Regions from separate parts of the Ureibacillus thermosphaericus genome, predicted to be linked through region 2. Evidence: a T-box and tRNA genes for the amino acid it is inferred to sense, from the RefSeq annotation. Region 2 holds a T-box; the other holds one or more tRNA genes.
What was found. A T-box is a leader RNA that pairs with one kind of tRNA and senses whether it is charged. The one in region 2 lies ahead of leuS (leucine--tRNA ligase), so its partner is inferred to be a tRNA-Leu.
Positions count from the first base shown of each region.

Region 1: it encodes a tRNA-Leu, which carries the amino acid that the T-box ahead of leuS (leucine--tRNA ligase) is inferred to sense. The anticodon was not compared.

Region 1 is NZ_AP018335.1:3,333,547-3,342,016, forward strand. It holds gene UtA1_RS16075 (IS4 family transposase) at 1-783, shown strand, start outside; gene UtA1_RS16080 (hypothetical protein) at 910-1,857, opposite strand; gene UtA1_RS16085 (ABC transporter ATP-binding protein) at 1,854-2,732, opposite strand; gene UtA1_RS16090 (hypothetical protein) at 2,729-3,493, opposite strand; gene UtA1_RS16095 (RNA polymerase sigma factor) at 3,486-4,037, opposite strand; gene UtA1_RS17530 (transposase family protein) at 4,339-4,638, shown strand; gene UtA1_RS16100 (ISL3 family transposase) at 4,651-5,601, shown strand; tRNA gene UtA1_RS16105 (tRNA-Leu) at 5,740-5,822, opposite strand; tRNA gene UtA1_RS16110 (tRNA-Cys) at 5,873-5,946, opposite strand; tRNA gene UtA1_RS16115 (tRNA-Gly) at 5,954-6,028, opposite strand; tRNA gene UtA1_RS16120 (tRNA-Gln) at 6,034-6,108, opposite strand; tRNA gene UtA1_RS16125 (tRNA-His) at 6,143-6,218, opposite strand; tRNA gene UtA1_RS16130 (tRNA-His) at 6,245-6,320, opposite strand; tRNA gene UtA1_RS16135 (tRNA-Trp) at 6,347-6,420, opposite strand; tRNA gene UtA1_RS16140 (tRNA-Tyr) at 6,425-6,509, opposite strand; tRNA gene UtA1_RS16145 (tRNA-Thr) at 6,518-6,593, opposite strand; tRNA gene UtA1_RS16150 (tRNA-Phe) at 6,601-6,676, opposite strand; tRNA gene UtA1_RS16155 (tRNA-Asp) at 6,685-6,760, opposite strand; tRNA gene UtA1_RS16160 (tRNA-Met) at 6,765-6,841, opposite strand; tRNA gene UtA1_RS16165 (tRNA-Val) at 6,863-6,938, opposite strand; tRNA gene UtA1_RS16170 (tRNA-Glu) at 6,943-7,017, opposite strand; tRNA gene UtA1_RS16175 (tRNA-Ser) at 7,031-7,123, opposite strand; tRNA gene UtA1_RS16180 (tRNA-Asn) at 7,132-7,206, opposite strand; rRNA gene rrf (5S ribosomal RNA) at 7,221-7,336, opposite strand; rRNA gene UtA1_RS16190 (23S ribosomal RNA) at 7,459-8,470, opposite strand, start outside.
Region 2 is NZ_AP018335.1:2,828,995-2,837,464, forward strand. It holds gene cobA (uroporphyrinogen-III C-methyltransferase) at 1-217, opposite strand, end outside; gene leuS (leucine--tRNA ligase) at 683-3,097, opposite strand; T-box leader at 3,241-3,453, opposite strand; gene UtA1_RS13575 (hypothetical protein) at 3,569-3,772, opposite strand; gene UtA1_RS13580 (TIGR01212 family radical SAM protein) at 3,985-4,941, shown strand; gene UtA1_RS13585 (class I SAM-dependent methyltransferase) at 4,938-5,519, shown strand; gene UtA1_RS13590 (alanine/glycine:cation symporter family protein) at 5,539-7,029, opposite strand; gene UtA1_RS13595 (alpha/beta hydrolase) at 7,193-7,987, opposite strand; gene UtA1_RS13600 (gamma carbonic anhydrase) at 8,111-8,470, shown strand, end outside.

The DNA.
Region 1 (8,470 bases), 500 kb from region 2:
AAGCGAAGAAAGCTGACAACGCCACTAAAAATCATTGATTCGAGTACATTACCGCTTGATTTGACCCATCATAAGTGGGCAGAGTTTCGAAAAACAAAATCAGGAGTAAAGCTTCACTTACGACTTGTTTTTATGGAAAAAGGACTCTCCTATCCAGATCAAGCCGTACTCACGAATGCCAACGAACATGATCGTGGTCAACTAGAAGTATTCGTGGATGACAAAGAATGCATGTACGTGTTTGATCGTGGTTACTTGGATTATGGGCGCTTTGATCAAATGACGGAAGATGGCTATTTCTTTGTGACCCGTTTGCGTAAAAACGCTGTTGTCCGAGTGTTAGAATCCTTTTCGTTACCAGAAGATTCACCCGTATTCTCTGATGAAATGGTTGTCATTGGGACACCACAAAATCGTTCTGAAAACGTGTTTCGCTTACTCAAATTGCAGGATACAAAAGGAAATGAGCTTCATTTACTGACAAATCGTTTTGATTTAAGTGCAGTTGAAATCGCTGAAATCTACAAGTCACGCTGGGCGATTGAACTGTTCTTCAAATGGATGAAGCAGCACCTGAACATTAAAAAATTCTACGGTCACAGTGAACAAGCTGTGCATAATCAAGTGTACGTAGCCATGATAGTGTACTGTCTGAATGTTTTAGCTCAGTTGAACACGAATAGCGAACGCAGTTACTTACAAATTAGTCGCTATTTAAAGGCTTCTTTGTGGAAATCCGCTCACATTTGGTTACGAAAAATCGAAGGAAACGGCGTCCCATAAAGGTTTGCCAGTCGTTGTTGCACAAGTCATAGGTTATAGTAAAAAAATGGATGTTTACTACCCTCGCTTAGGTGTTTTCGTTTTTTCTCTAAAGTCCAGAAAAAAATAAAACTGAAAATTCAGACATCATTTATGCGACGGTAGTGATTCACTTAATAAAAAATATTGTAAAAAATTCAAATCCCACCAAGAAACATAAGGCTCATTGTATTCCCAATTCAATGCACTGCTTACGGAACTTCTCCATAAATGCGAATAATCGAAAACCGAAAAATAGAAAGTTAAAGTGACAATGAATAGAAAGGTAGCGAGACTTCCTGCCACGATTAGATTTGCCCAAAATTTATCTTTTGCCAAGTTTCTTCCTCTTTTAGTAGAATAGGCAACCAAATGAGTTTTATTTTCGAATTCATAATTTGTAATTAATGCTGTTGCCAAAACAATGAGAATGAGCGATTCAAAAAATATATATTTAAATAATTTTCTGAATAAAAAACTGTGCATCCGATAAGGATTTCCTGCAAAGAACCATGTTTTATGCTCCCCATTTTCTTTGATTTCCTCAAATCGTTCAGCAAGTTGTTTATATTCATTTTCCAATATCTTTTCAGCTTGGCCACTTAATTGATATTTCCTTGCAACGGTTTCCCTAATTTCGTTCCAATTTAACTGTTCGTAATCTCTTATCAATATATTGGCCATATTCAAATATTGCTCTTCCAAATACCATTTGTTGATAAACTTCCACTCTTCTTCGCTCAATAAATCGTACATTTCAATACTCTTCGTATCCAAAAACTGCTGAACACTCGTAAACTTTTCCTCTGTATATCTTTCTACCATTTCATTGAGTCGATTTAAATTTTTTAAATAATCTTGTTCAAATTTTTTCAAGGATTCATCAGTAATATTCAAACCATAGTTTTTGGCGATTTCATTGGCAACTGATAATTCATCTTTCAGATAGGAATGGCTGAAAATGAAATACAAGTTGAACGCCGTAAATAAAAGAAGCAGAAATATTAATACAGGGGATAAAAAAGCTTTTTTGCATTCATGAAAAAGAATGTTCATTCAATCCCTGCTTTCTCTCGATCACGGTACTCATAAAGAAATACATCTTCCAAATTTGGATCAACTGCCACCCAATCTTCAGCCTTTTGATTTTTCTCCACAAATCTGACTTTTATTCCATCTTGCTCTTGTCTTTCAGCAATAATAAAATGTTGCTCACTAAATCTGTTGAATTCTTCTATTTTTATTTTTGTTTCATATACAAATCCTTCATAGTTTTTACAAATTCGTTCAACAGAGTCTTTCATAAAAATTTCCTGATTTTTAATCATCACAATTTCATTCGCAATGGATTCCACATCTGATACGATATGGGTGGAAATTAACACGATGCGGTTTCGGGATAATTCCGAAATGATGTGGCGAAATCTTGCCCGTTCCTTAGGATCTAGTCCGGCAGTGGGCTCATCCAATATTAAAATTTTAGGATCATTTAAAAGCGCTTGGGCAATGCCTACACGTTGGATCATTCCACCTGAGAACTTCTTCATTTTTTTGTTCATCACATCTTGCAATGATACTTTTTCTAGAAGTTCAGGAATTATTTGATTTGCTTCTTTTTTCTTTATTCCTTTTAATGCCGCCAAATAGGTTAAATATTGTTTTGGCGTATAATTTTTATAAAAGCCGAATTGCTGTGGCAAATAACCGATAAGTTTCCGATAATCTTCATCCATATCAAGAATGTTTTTTCCTTCATACAGAATTTCCCCTTCAGTCGGAAAAATTAAAGTGGCAAGCATTTTTATTAATGTAGTTTTCCCCGCTCCATTTGGTGCAAGTAGCCCATACACCCCTGGCACCAGTTCCAAGTTAATATTTTTTAAAGCACAAAAATCTCCATAATATTTGCTCACATTGTTTACGATAATCACCCTACAAAAGCTCCTCCTTCAGTTTTATAGTGAAATAATTTCTGAATAAAGTTGAAGTATATCACGATACTTGCAACTAAAATCAATCCATATACAAAGAGTGGAATGCTCATTAATAACGCACTATACAGTTCATTCGCCAAAAATCCAAGGAGCAGATGCCCAATTAACCATCCGAAAATCATCATGCCCGCTGCCATTTTTGTACGGCGTTTCATCATCACGTATAAAAAAAGAATAGAGAAAATGAACAGCCCCGAATTTGAAATCATAAATGCCCTTATAAATTGAAAAGCGTCATATGTTTTGACCATCACAAGAATAGTCCATGTATTCGCTAAAACCGTCATGAAGCTGAAAAGTAACATCCGAAAGGCAATGATTTGGAAAACATTATATTTGCATGCCATTTCAACTTCATAAGTTGCATTGATCAGTTTGTTCGAGTAGGTGTATACAGTAAGTACAATGAATAAGACCGGTGACAAGCAAAAAAGGGAAATATATAGATCCTCCGCTTTCATAAATTCCGGGTCCGGTTTTAGGATGTAAAAGAATACTACAAAAGCTGCAATAATAATAGTAAAAGCCAGCTCTGAACGGTCTGATAACAATTGCCTTATACCAAGACATTGATACATTGACTTTATGTAAGAAAAAAATGACTGTTTAGGCTTCAAGCCAGTCCTTACAATTTGATGGATTTCTTTTTGAATTTCAGATTCATCAGGGAATGGTATAGTGAATTTTTCTTTATTCATGATAACCCTCCAATCTTTTTCGAAGTTGTTTCAATGCCGCATAATATTTTGTTTTGACCGTGCTTTCAGGCAGCATCACCATTGTTGCGATTTCCCGGAATGTATATTCCGCAAATAAACGAAGCCGAAGTATTTGCTGAGATGAAGTTTCAAGATGATTAATCAGTTGAGTAACTTTTTCATAATCTTCTTTATACTCCAGTGAAATTTGGATATTTTCTTCATCTTGAAATTGATAGTCCTCTATGGGATCTTCCAGCAATTGTATTTTGTAGTTTTTCGACCTATAATAATCAATCAAGCGATTCGAAGCTACATGATAAAGCCAAGTACGAAAGGAAGCCCTCTTGTTGTCATAGTTTTTGATAGATTTTAATACGACAATAAAAATTTCCTGCGTCAAATCTAAAGCTAATTCTTTATTGAGCGTTTGTTTGTATACAAAGGCGTACATCTCTTTATAATATTTGGAAATGAGTTTATTTGCCGCCGCTTCATTCCCATTTCTCTTTATTTTCCGTATCCATATCTCTTCAACATTCATAATTTCACCACTTATTTTCCATCATGAAATTCTATTAATATATCCGTAATTGACTATAAAATAGTTTGACTATTTTTATAAATAATAAAAAACCTAATTTCTCTAAATGGGAAAACGAGAAATTAGGTTTATTTTACGCAACTTACAATCTACTATGTGAAGCCAATTTAAAACGGCTCTACAATATTTGGTGTTGGTGGATACAACCAGCACCATTTTTTACACAAAAAAATGAGACACGTGACAAACTCTGGTAAAATGTAATCGACCAAAACCACATTTCCCAAAGGAGTTGTGTCACATGTCTCACCAACATTCTATACGAAATCTACTGAATATAAAAGACAAAAATATCACCTTCGATGAAAATTTTTGTTCTACCGAAACGATCAAAAAAGTAAAAGCGAAAGTCTTTCATGGGACGTTAACGTATCAACCAAAAGCTTGTTATGCTTGTGGATATGTCTTTGATGATCAAATCATTATACACGGTTTTAAAACGTCTCTCATTAAAATGCCTAGCATTTCAGGTTTTCATACTTACTTAAAATTGCGTAAACAGCGTCATTTCTGTAAACATTGTCATTCCACGTTTACTTGAAAAACGAGCGTCGTGGCTAAAAACTGTTGTATTTCCAACAATACCAAAGTATCGATTGCTTTAAACGCCAAAGATAAAATATCCGAAAAAGATATTGCGATGAAACATCATGTTTCTCATGCCACTGTCAGTCGTGTCATTGACAGCTTTTATAGCTACTATCAACCAAATGTTCACTACCTTCCAAAGCATTTGTGTTTTGATGAGTTTAAATCAGTGAAATCCGCAGCTGGAGCGATGTCCTTTATTTTCTGCGACTCTGAAACGGGGAAGATTGTGGATATCGTGGAGGACCGGAGATTACATGTCCTCAAAGAGTATTTCTTACGGTATTCCAAGAAGGCGAGAGATGCGGTAAAAACGATTGTCATCGATATGTACAGCCCTTATATTTCCTTAATCCAAGAAGTTTTCCCTAAAGCGGAAATCGTACTCGACAAATTCCATATCCTCCAACTATTTAGCAGAGCTTTAAACAAAACGCGCATCAACGTCATGAATCGGGATAAAAAGAATTACAATAAATTGAAAACATACTGGAAGCTCCTTCTGAAAGATCAAACAAAACTTGATTATAAGAACTATACATATCATCGTTGCTTTAAAAAGCATATGTGTGAGGTGGAGATTCTCCACTATCTCATTGATTTAGATTCTGAATTAAAAGCGTCCTATGAGTTATACCAATACGTTCGACATTGCATCAAAACCAAAGACTTTGAGCTCTTGAAGAAAACCTTGGCAAATAAACAGAACAGCGTTTCCAGCTATATGAAAACCGCCATCAAGACAATAAACAAATACATCAATTACGTGGAGAATACGTTGAAATATGATTATAACAAAAGGATTAATAGCAAAATCAAGGTGATTAAACGCATTTCTTTCGGTTATCGATCCTTCTATCACTTTAGAAACCGAATATTCATTACCCAAAACTTAGCGAAAATAAAAACAGCTTAGGGGAACCTCGAATTTCCCCTAAGCCATCCGATTACATATTACCAAATAATGTCACTAACATTTATTCACCAACACCATTTGACAAAGAACCCATTATTACTGAAGGGTTTGATGATATAAGGTTTCCTTGAATCCTAATGCCGATGGTGGGAGTCGAACCCACACTCCTTTTGGGAACACGATTTTGAGTCGTGCGCGTCTGCCAATTCCGCCACATCGGCATAATAAAAAAGAGAAAAAAATAAATCGGTTAAACCGATATTTATTTATTTGGAGGCGGCTACCGGATTCGAACCGGTGATAAGGGTGTTGCAGACCCGTGCCTTACCGCTTGGCTAAGCCGCCAAATTACTGGAGCGGAAGACGGGGTTCGAACCCGCGACCCCCACCTTGGCAAGGTGGTGTTCTACCACTGAACTACTTCCGCTTGAATGGCTGGGGTACCAGGATTCGAACCTGGGCATGACGGAATCAAAATCCGTTGCCTTACCACTTGGCTATACCCCAATAATATTATATAAACAACTTTTATTCTATTTTATGGGGCGGCTGATGGGAATCGAACCCACGTATGTCGGATCCACAATCCGATGCGTTAACCACTTCGCCACAGCCGCCAAAAGCAGGTATATTAAAATATGTATGGGGCGACTGATGGGAATCGAACCCACGTATGTCGGATCCACAATCCGATGCGTTAACCACTTCGCCACAGTCGCCAAAATATCTTGGTGAAAATTAAAAATGGCAGGGGCAGTAGGAATCGAACCCACACCAAAGGTTTTGGAGACCTCTATTCTACCGTTAAACTATGCCCCTGTAATGGTGGAGGGGGGCGGATTCGAACCGCCGAACCCAAAGGGAACGGATTTACAGTCCGTCGCGTTTAGCCACTTCGCTACCCCTCCGGAAAGTATGGTGCCGGCGAAAGGAATCGAACCCTCAACCTACTGATTACAAGTCAGTTGCTCTGCCAATTGAGCTACACCGGCATATTTATGGTGGGTCGGGACGGAATCGAACCGCCGACACTTTGATCTTCAGTCAAATGCTCTACCAACTGAGCTACCGACCCACTTTTTATGGCGGTCCCGACGGGACTCGAACCCGCGATCTCCTGCGTGACAGGCAGGCATGTTAACCGCTACACCACGGGACCACTTTGGTTGCGGGGACAGGATTTGAACCTGCGACCTCCGGGTTATGAGCCCGACGAGCTACCAGACTGCTCTACCCCGCGATAATGTTAATTGTTTTTTTATGGTGGAGGATGACGGGATCGAACCGCCGACCCCCTGCTTGTAAGGCAGGTGCTCTCCCAGCTGAGCTAATCCTCCGAATTGGTGACCCCTACGGGATTCGAACCCGTGTTACCGCCGTGAAAGGGCGGTGTCTTAACCACTTGACCAAGGGGCCAATCTCTTAATTATGGCGGAGAGTAAGGGATTTGAACCCTTGAGACAGGTTATCCCCGTCTACACGATTTCCAATCGTGCTCCTTCAGCCTCTCGGACAACTCTCCAAGAAGAATGGCTCCGAAGGTAGGATTCGAACCTACGACCAACCGGTTAACAGCCGGTTGCTCTACCACTGAGCTACTTCGGAATGATTTTATATAAGCCTAGCAACGTCCTACTCTCACAGGGGGAAGCCCCCTACTACCATCGGCGCTAAAGAGCTTAACTTCCGTGTTCGGTATGGGAACGGGTGTGACCTCTTTGCTATCGCCACTAGGCTTTATTCCTTACCGAAAGACAAGTATTATTATATCATATTCTATACTTTTTTCAAGTATTTTTTATATTTTTTAATAACGAGAGGTTGTTCTCTCAAAACTGGATAACGACATTGAAATGATTGGTTAAGTCCTCGATCGATTAGTATCCGTCAGCTCCACACGTCACCGTGCTTCCACCTCGGACCTATCTACCTCATCGTCTTTGAGGGATCTTACTTGCTTATGCAATGGGAAATCTCATCTTGAGGGGGGCTTCATGCTTAGATGCTTTCAGCACTTATCCCGTCCACACATAGCTACCCAGCGGTGCCTTTGGCAAGACAACTGGTACACCAGCGGTGTGTCCATCCCGGTCCTCTCGTACTAAGGACAGCTCCTCTCAAATTTCCTACGCCCACGACGGATAGGGACCGAACTGTCTCACGACGTTCTGAACCCAGCTCGCGTACCGCTTTAATGGGCGAACAGCCCAACCCTTGGGACCGACTACAGCCCCAGGATGCGATGAGCCGACATCGAGGTGCCAAACCTCCCCGTCGATGTGGACTCTTGGGGGAGATAAGCCTGTTATCCCCGGGGTAGCTTTTATCCGTTGAGCGATGGCCCTTCCATGCGGAACCACCGGATCACTAAGCCCGTCTTTCGACCCTGCTCGACTTGTAGGTCTCGCAGTCAAGCTCCCTTATGCCTTTACACTCTGCGAATGATTTCCAACCATTCTGAGGGAACCTTTGGGCGCCTCCGTTACCTTTTAGGAGGCGACCGCCCCAGTCAAACTGTCCACCTGACACTGTCTCCCAAGCCGATCAGGCTTGCGGGTTAGAATTTCAGTACAACCAGGGTAGTATCCCAAGGGCGCCTCCAGGGAAGCTGGCGCTCCCCCTTCTACGGCTCCTACCTATCCTGTACAAGTTGCACCGAAATTCAATATCAGGTTACAGTAAAGCTCCACGGGGTCTTTCCGTCCTGTCGCGGGTAACCTGCATCTTCACAGGTACTATAATTTCACCGAGTCTCTCGTTGAGACAGTGCCCAGATCGTTACGCCTTTCGTGCGGGTCGGAACTTACCCGACAAGGAATTTCGCTACCTTAGGACCGTTATAGTTACGGCCGCCGTTTACTGGGGCTTC
Region 2 (8,470 bases):
CAAGCAATTGGTTTATTCTTTCTTGTATGACATTATGTAATTTTGGTAACTTTCCGACAAAGATTAGTTCAGCGTTTGGTTTCGCATAAGTAAGCAACTCTTTTGATACAAGACGGTCGTACAAAATAACATCTGCTTGTTGAATACATCTCAAACCTTTTACCGTTATTAAATCGACACTGCCAGGACCAGCCCCTACAATATATACTTTTCCCATTTTGTTCCCTCACGTTTTTCCTGAAATATACAATCAATGATAATCATGAATACTAAAAACCTTAAATTCTTATAAAACAACTAAGTTTTATGTTTTTTATATATTACGAAATACCCTATAGCTTTTCAATACTTTTTTCCAAATTAAGAATAATGGATTCATTTTTTCAAATCAGCCAAACCAATTACAACCCGATTTAAAAACTTACATTAACAAAAAGGCCATAATATCCCCTTGAACACAAGTACTCGTGTCTTTATGGTTCATCCGGAGAATATTACGGCCTCTAGTTTTCTAGTCAGCACTTTAATTCATAGTAATTTGGTATAAATAATAAGGTTACAAACTTAATAAGTCAATAGAATTTTTATAATTCTATAAATTTAGTAAGAATTATTTACATAAAAAATAACAATGACTCAAAAGGTTTCTTACTTTTGAGCCATTGTTTTCAACAAATGCTTTTTATTTCACAACAATATTGACAAGTTTTCCTTGAATGGTAATCACTTTAACAATTTCTTTTCCTTCAACAAGTTCTTTCACTTTTTCATCTTCTTTTGCAATTTCTTCTAATTGTTCTTTTGATGCATCTTTCGCTACTTTCACTTTTGAGCGGACTTTCCCGTTAACTTGAACTACAATTTCAACTTCATCATCAACGAGTTTTGATTCATCATAAGTTGGCCAAGGTTCATATGTAATCGTACCCTCATGGCCTAAAATTGACCAAAGTTCTTCACCAATATGTGGTGCAATTGGAGAAAGCATTTTTACAAAGCCTTCTGCATACTCTTTTGGTACTACTTCTACTTTATAACATTCATTGATGAACACCATTAGTTGAGAAATTGCTGTATTGAAATGTAAGTGATCGTAGTCTTCAGACACTTTCTTTACTGTTTGATGATAAACTTTTTCCAACGTTTTATCATCGGACTCTTGAATTTTATTAGAAAGTGTCCCATCTTCGTTTACAAATAGTCTCCAAATTCGATCTAAGAAACGTCTTGCTCCATCTAGCCCCTTCGTAGACCATGCAACAGAAGCATCTAGAGGACCCATGAACATTTCATAAAGTCTCAACGTGTCTGCACCATGGCTTCGCACAATGTCGTCAGGGTTTACAACGTTACCTCTTGATTTAGACATTTTTTCATTATTTTCTCCTAAAATCATTCCTTGGTTGAATAATTTTTGGAATGGTTCTTTCGTTGGAACAACGCCAATATCGTATAAGAATTTATGCCAGAAGCGAGCGTATAGCAAGTGAAGAACAGCATGTTCCGCACCACCAATGTAAATATCTACTGGCAACCAGCGTTTTAAAAGCTCTTCATCCGCAAGTTTTTCTTTGTTATTTGGGTCGATATAGCGCAAGAAATACCAGCTGGACCCTGCCCATTGAGGCATTGTATTAGTTTCACGACGACCTTTCTTACCTGTTTTCGGATCTACTACATTTACCCAATCTTCAATATTTGCTAGTGGAGATTCTCCTGTACCACTTGGGCGAATATCATTTGTTTTAGGCAAGCGAAGAGGTAACTCTTCCTCAGGTACTGTTGTCATTGTGCCATCTTCCCAATGGATAATCGGAATTGGTTCGCCCCAATAACGTTGACGGCTAAATAACCAATCACGCAGACGATAAGATACTTTTCTTTCTCCTACGCCTTTTTCTTCCAACCACTCGATGGCTTTCTTAATTGCATCTTCTTTTCCTAAACCATTTAGGAAATCGGAGTTGATATGTGGTCCATCTCCAGTAAACGCTTCTTCTTCAATATTTCCGCCTTCTAAAACAGGAATGATTGGTAAATTGAACTTTTTCGCAAATTCATAGTCTCTTTCGTCGTGTGCAGGAACTGCCATAATGGCACCTGTTCCATATGAAGAAAGCACATAGTCCGCAATCCAAATTGGAATAGCTTTTCCGTTAACTGGGTTAATGGCATAAGCACCAGTAAATACACCTGTTTTTTCTTTTGCTAAATCTGTACGTTCTAAATCAGATTTAGATTGTACTTGTTCAATATAAGCATCCACTTGTTCTTTTTGTTCAGGAGTCGTAATTTCTTTTACTAAATCATGTTCCGGTGCAAGAACACAATATGTCGCTCCAAACAATGTGTCAGGACGTGTTGTGAACACACGGAATTGTTTGTCAGTACCTTGTACAGTAAATGTAACTTCAGCACCTTCTGAACGGCCAATCCAATTTCGTTGCATTTCTTTAATGCTTTCAGGCCAATCCAACTCATCTAAATCTTCCAATAAGCGGTCAGCGTATGCTGTAATTTTTAGCATCCATTGTTTCATTGGTTTACGTATTACCGGATGCCCTCCGCGTTCTGATTTACCATCAATAACTTCTTCATTGGCAAGCACAGTACCAAGAGCTGGACACCAGTTTACAGGTACCTCATCAATGTATGCTAATCCATGTTTATATAATTGAATAAAAATCCATTGTGTCCATTTATAATATTCTGGATCTGTTGTATTGATTTCCCGATCCCAGTCATATGAAAATCCTAATTCTTGAATTTGACGTTTGAAGTTCTCGATATTTTGTTGAGTGAACTCGGCAGGATCGTTACCTGTATCTAATGCATATTGCTCAGCAGGGAGTCCAAACGCATCCCATCCCATTGGATGAAGGACATCATAACCTTGCATGCGTTTATAACGAGATAATATATCTGTCGCTGTATAGCCTTCTGGGTGACCTACATGCAAACCTGATCCAGATGGATAAGGGAACATGTCCAATGCGTAAAATTTAGGTTTCGAATTATCGTTTAATGTTTTAAAGGTTTTATTTTGCGCCCAATACGTCTGCCATTTCTTCTCAATTTCTCGATGATTGTAACTCACGGGTACTTCCTCCTTGACCTAATTTATTGCAACCTTTTTTACTACATACGTGAAACAATAAATTGCCTATCCGTATATTATCCTAAAAGTGGTAGAATTAACGGAATTTTTAAAAAAATAAAAAAACTCGCCCCAACCCAAAGAGAAGGGACGAGAGTATGTTACTCCCGCGGTACCACCCAAATTAGTGACACATGCACTCAGCTCATACCCTTAACGCGGTGAACGGTTTTAGCTACTACTTTTCACTAAAACAGACTCAAAGGCGAGTTCGATTTGTCTGCTTACTAGCTCCCACCAACCGCTAGCTCTCTGTTAAAGCGTCAAAATCTACTATTCCTTCTCCTAGTCGTACATATTTTCAATGAATTCATTTTAATGGAAATATAGAAATTATACAAGCCCTATGAATACAAATCTTAATGTATATTATTTTAGACTAAATTTCCTCATATGGCTAGTTTTTCACAGTTATTCTGTATTTCTTTTCTTTATTTCCTTCAGTATATTTGAAACAATTCGAACAACGTAATAAACCGCTCCCCCAAATCCGATAATGGCTAGAGCAAAAAATGCGGAATGCTTGAAAAAACCCAGTATCATGCTTAGAAGATAAATAAAAAAGAACATGATGAATCCAATAGCATTTCCTATCCCCATTATTTGAAATATCAACCCTAAACTCCCCTTTATTCTTCATGATTGATATATTATTACCTATTATAACTAATATTGTAAATTTTAATATAAATCATATAAGTAATATTAATAAGATTACAACGCTTCCTCTTCAATGTTATAATGTGTAATGGTATTCCGCTCATGAATCAACATCTAACCCAACAAAATGCAAATGTTTTCGTGAATACCAGTAAGGAGTGAAACAATTGACAGAGCAACAATTTCCATTCCCTTCCGATGGGAAACGTTACTATACATGGAATCGATATTTGCGTGATAAGTTTGGCCATAAAGTATATAAAGTAGCATTAGATGCAGGCTTTGATTGTCCGAATCGAGACGGAACAGTGGCTTATGGAGGTTGCACTTTCTGCAGCGCTGCCGGCAGTGGGGATTTTGCCGGTGATCGAGTTGACCCAATTCCGGTCCAATTCGAAAAAATTAAAGCAAAAATGCAGAATAAATGGAAAGACGGTAAAACAATGGCCTATTTCCAAGCATATACAAATACTCACGCACCTCTACCTGTTTTAAAAGAGAAATTTGAAGCTGCACTAAATTGTGAAGGGGTAATGGGTTTAAGCATCGCTACTCGCCCCGATTGTCTACCAGATGACGTCGTAGAATATTTGGCAGAATTAAATGAAAGAACATTTTTATGGGTTGAAATGGGACTGCAAACGGTACATGAAAGAACAGCGAATTTAATCAATCGAGCTCATGATTATGCTACATATGTTGAAGGAGTCGAGAAACTTCGCAAACATAATATACGTGTTTGTACCCACATCATTAACGGTTTACCATTAGAAGATTACGATATGATGATGGAAACGGCACGTGAAGTGGCTAAGTTAGATGTTCAAGGCATCAAAATTCATCTCTTGCATTTATTAAAAGGAACACCGATGGTAAAACAATATGAAAAAGGCATGTTGCAATTCCTTGAAAGAGAAGAGTATATCAAACTTGTAGCAGACCAATTAGAAATTCTTCCGCCAAACATGATCATCCATCGCATTACCGGTGATGGACCGATAGAGTTAATGATTGGTCCAATGTGGAGCGTGAACAAATGGGAAGTGTTAAACGGCATTGATGCTGAATTAGAACGTAGAAACTCCTGGCAAGGAAAATATTATAAGGCGGAAGTGAACAAATAATGCTAGAACGGGTTTTACCTTACGCAAAAACTTTATTATCATCTGTAATTAATGAAGGTGATATCGCCGTTGATGCAACCGCTGGAAACGGCCACGATACATTATTTCTAGCTAATCTTGTAGGAGAGACAGGTTTTGTCTATGCCTTTGATATTCAACAACAAGCAGTAGATGTAACAATTCAACGATTAAAAGAAAACGGATTAGAACATAGAGCCCGTGTCATTTTAGATGGACACGAACAACTGACTAAATATGTCCAAGAAGAAGTAGCGGGGGCTATCTTTAATTTAGGCTACTTACCTGGTGGAAATCATGACATTATCACCAAAGGAGAAACAACTATTTCTGCAATTGAACAATTACTATCACTTTTAAAGATTGGCGGCATGATTGTTTTAGTGATTTACCATGGTCACGAAGGTGGGAAAGAGGAAAGAGATGCGGTGATTGAATTTGTAAAATCTCTTCCTCAAAAATATGTTCACGTTCTTCGCTATGAATTCATTAATCAAAAAAACGACCCTCCGTTTATCATTGCTTTGGAGAAAATGAAAAAACTGCCAGACTTAAAATAAGTCCGCAGTTTTTCTTTTTCTACATTTTTGCTTTTTCTTTATTTACTTGTTGTTGATTTTTCGATTGATTACGCTCTACCCAGAAATCTGCATTTTTGATACCTAGCTTAATAGGATCAAATACAGGATCTTTTCCAGCTTTTCTTTGTTCCTCATAATCTTTTAAAGCAATGAAGGTAGGCTTCGCTAATACAATAATTCCAATGACATTTGTCCAAACCATTAAACCAAGTCCAATATCCCCTAGTAGCCAAGCTAAATCTGATGTTCTTACTGAACCGTAAAATACGGAAGCAAGCATTACAATTTTTAGAATCCAAGTAATCGTTCCTTCTGTGCGTCCGGAGAATAAATAAGCAACATTCGTTTCTGCAATATAGTAGTAAGCCATTAATGTTGTGAATGCAAAGAAGAATAACGCAAAGGCTACAAATGCAGCACCGAAATTATCTAATCCAGGGAATGCTCCAGTAACAGCAAGCTGAGTAAATTCTGTATAGCTATGCCCTGGTACATGTTCAACAATTAATTCTCCATCAGCATTATTCACATTCGTATTGTAAGTGCCCATGAATAAAATCATTAACGCTGTCGCGGAACATACAAGCAACGTATCAATATAAATAGATGCTGATTGTACTAGACCTTGCTTAACTGGATGGGATACTTCCGCAGCTGCAGCAGCATGTGGTCCTGTACCTTGTCCAGCTTCGTTGGAATAAACAGCGCGTTTTACCCCCCATGCAATGGCAGCACCAATCATTCCACCGAATGTTGCATCTACACTAAATGCACTGCGGATAATTAATCCGAATACTGCAGGCACTTCAGAAATATTCATGATAATCACGACAATTGCTACTAATAGGTATGCAACCGCCATAAATGGTACGATAATTTGAGCTGCATTCGCAATTCGTTTTACTCCACCAATAATAACGAAACCAAGTAAAGCAATTGTAATTAAACCTGTTATCCAAGGTGAAATGTTAAATGCGTTGTTCATTGCACTGGAAATGGCATTTGATTGAACTCCAGGCATCAAGATAGCCATCGCTAAAATGGCTGCAATCGCAAACATTACTCCGAACCAGCGTTTACCAGTCCCCTTTTCCATGTAATAAGCTGGTCCACCACGATAAACCCCTTGTTTTTTAGTTTTATAGATTTGCGCTAATGTTGATTCTACATATGCAGTTGATGCTCCAATAAATGCTGTAATCCACATCCAGAATACCGCACCCGGACCACCGAATGCAATAGCGCTGGCCGTACCAATAATATTTCCGGTACCGACGCGTCCTGAAAGCGCTATCGTTAATGCTTGGAAAGAAGAAACACCAGCTTCTGATTTCTCTCCAGTAAACATTAAAACAAACATTTCTTTAATTTTTCTAATTTGAGCAAATCGGGTCATAATCGAGAACACAAGTCCTACGATTAAAATCCCATAAATCATGATTGGCCCCCAAAGGATGCCGCTAATCCAGTTTAAGAAATTTTCTAACATACACACACCCCTTTAAATTTATGTATCATGAATATTTTTTATATTACAAAAACTTATGAAAACAATCAATATTTTTGATATCATTTTTTTAAAAAAATTATTAATTTTATATTAAAAAAGGAATGTCCATATCGAACATTCCTCCAATTTCAATATAATTCAATTAAACTATATATCCTATAGATCGTAGAACATTATTCATAAAATCTCTCATGTATAGAAATACTTCTTCCCTTTCATAATCATGAAAAATATTGTGATAACTATGGGGCCAGTCTTTATATTGAAATTCACTTGTTTTTTGCAATAATAGCCACTTTCTCGCCGTTTCTGAATCCGCCACTTTATCTTGATTAGGGGTAAACAGCAAAATGGGCAATGACAATGTCTTATCCTGAGTCATCAAATTTTTCATTAATTGTTGAATGTCTCGATACCATCGAACGGTAACATTGGAATGATATGGTACGTCATCCTCCATCTCTAGAAAACCATCAGAATTTCGAGTAAATAATCGTCTATCAAACTCCATCGACACTTTTTTGCTTGGTGCTATGTTCATGCTTGCTAGTGCACTTGTAAGTAAATTGGAATGTTTATGCAACTGTAACCACGGAGCAGTTAATACTAGTCCAGCGCATTCCATCTTCGTTGACCTTAAAAATTGAATTGCAAGGGTTCCGCCCAAGCCATGTCCAATGATAAATACTGGTAAATGATATTGAAGAGCGCTTTTCATGAGCTGTTTAATGAAAAGTAAGTATTCGTCAATTAATTCATCATGAACCCTCGTAAATTTTGACCCTTCTTCATGCCCTGGTAAATCGCCCATCACGACATGATAACCTTCCGTCATCAATTTTTCTATTAACCATGCATACCAACGGTGGTTTTCAAAAGCGCTATGTATTATTACTATAACAGCTTTCGGTTGCTCTTTAGTTTCCCACTTCCACATAGCGTTCCTCCTAAATCCACTAATACTTCTGTCATTACAAGTTAGTTTTGTTCTATTTTCAAATATTTTCTTATTTGCTAGGATAATATACATAATAATACTTTAGAAATGAGGAGCTTTGCGATGATTTATCCTTATAAAGATAAAGAACCTAATATCGATCCTTCTGTATTTATAGCAGACCATGTAACGATTACTGGAGATGTTACAATTGGCGAAGATACGTCAATTTGGTTTGGAACTGTGATTCGCGGAGATGTTGCACCAACGATTATTGGAAAACGTTGTAGCATCCAAGATTTAAGTTGTTTACATCAAAGTCCCAATAACCCTCTAATCATAGAGGATGAAGTCATCGTTGGTCATCAGGCTACCTTACACAGTTGTATTGTACGTAAACGCGCTTTAATTGGCATGGGATCCATCATATTAGATGGTGCTGAAATCGGAGAAGGAGCACTCGTTGCAGCTGGAAGTTTAGTA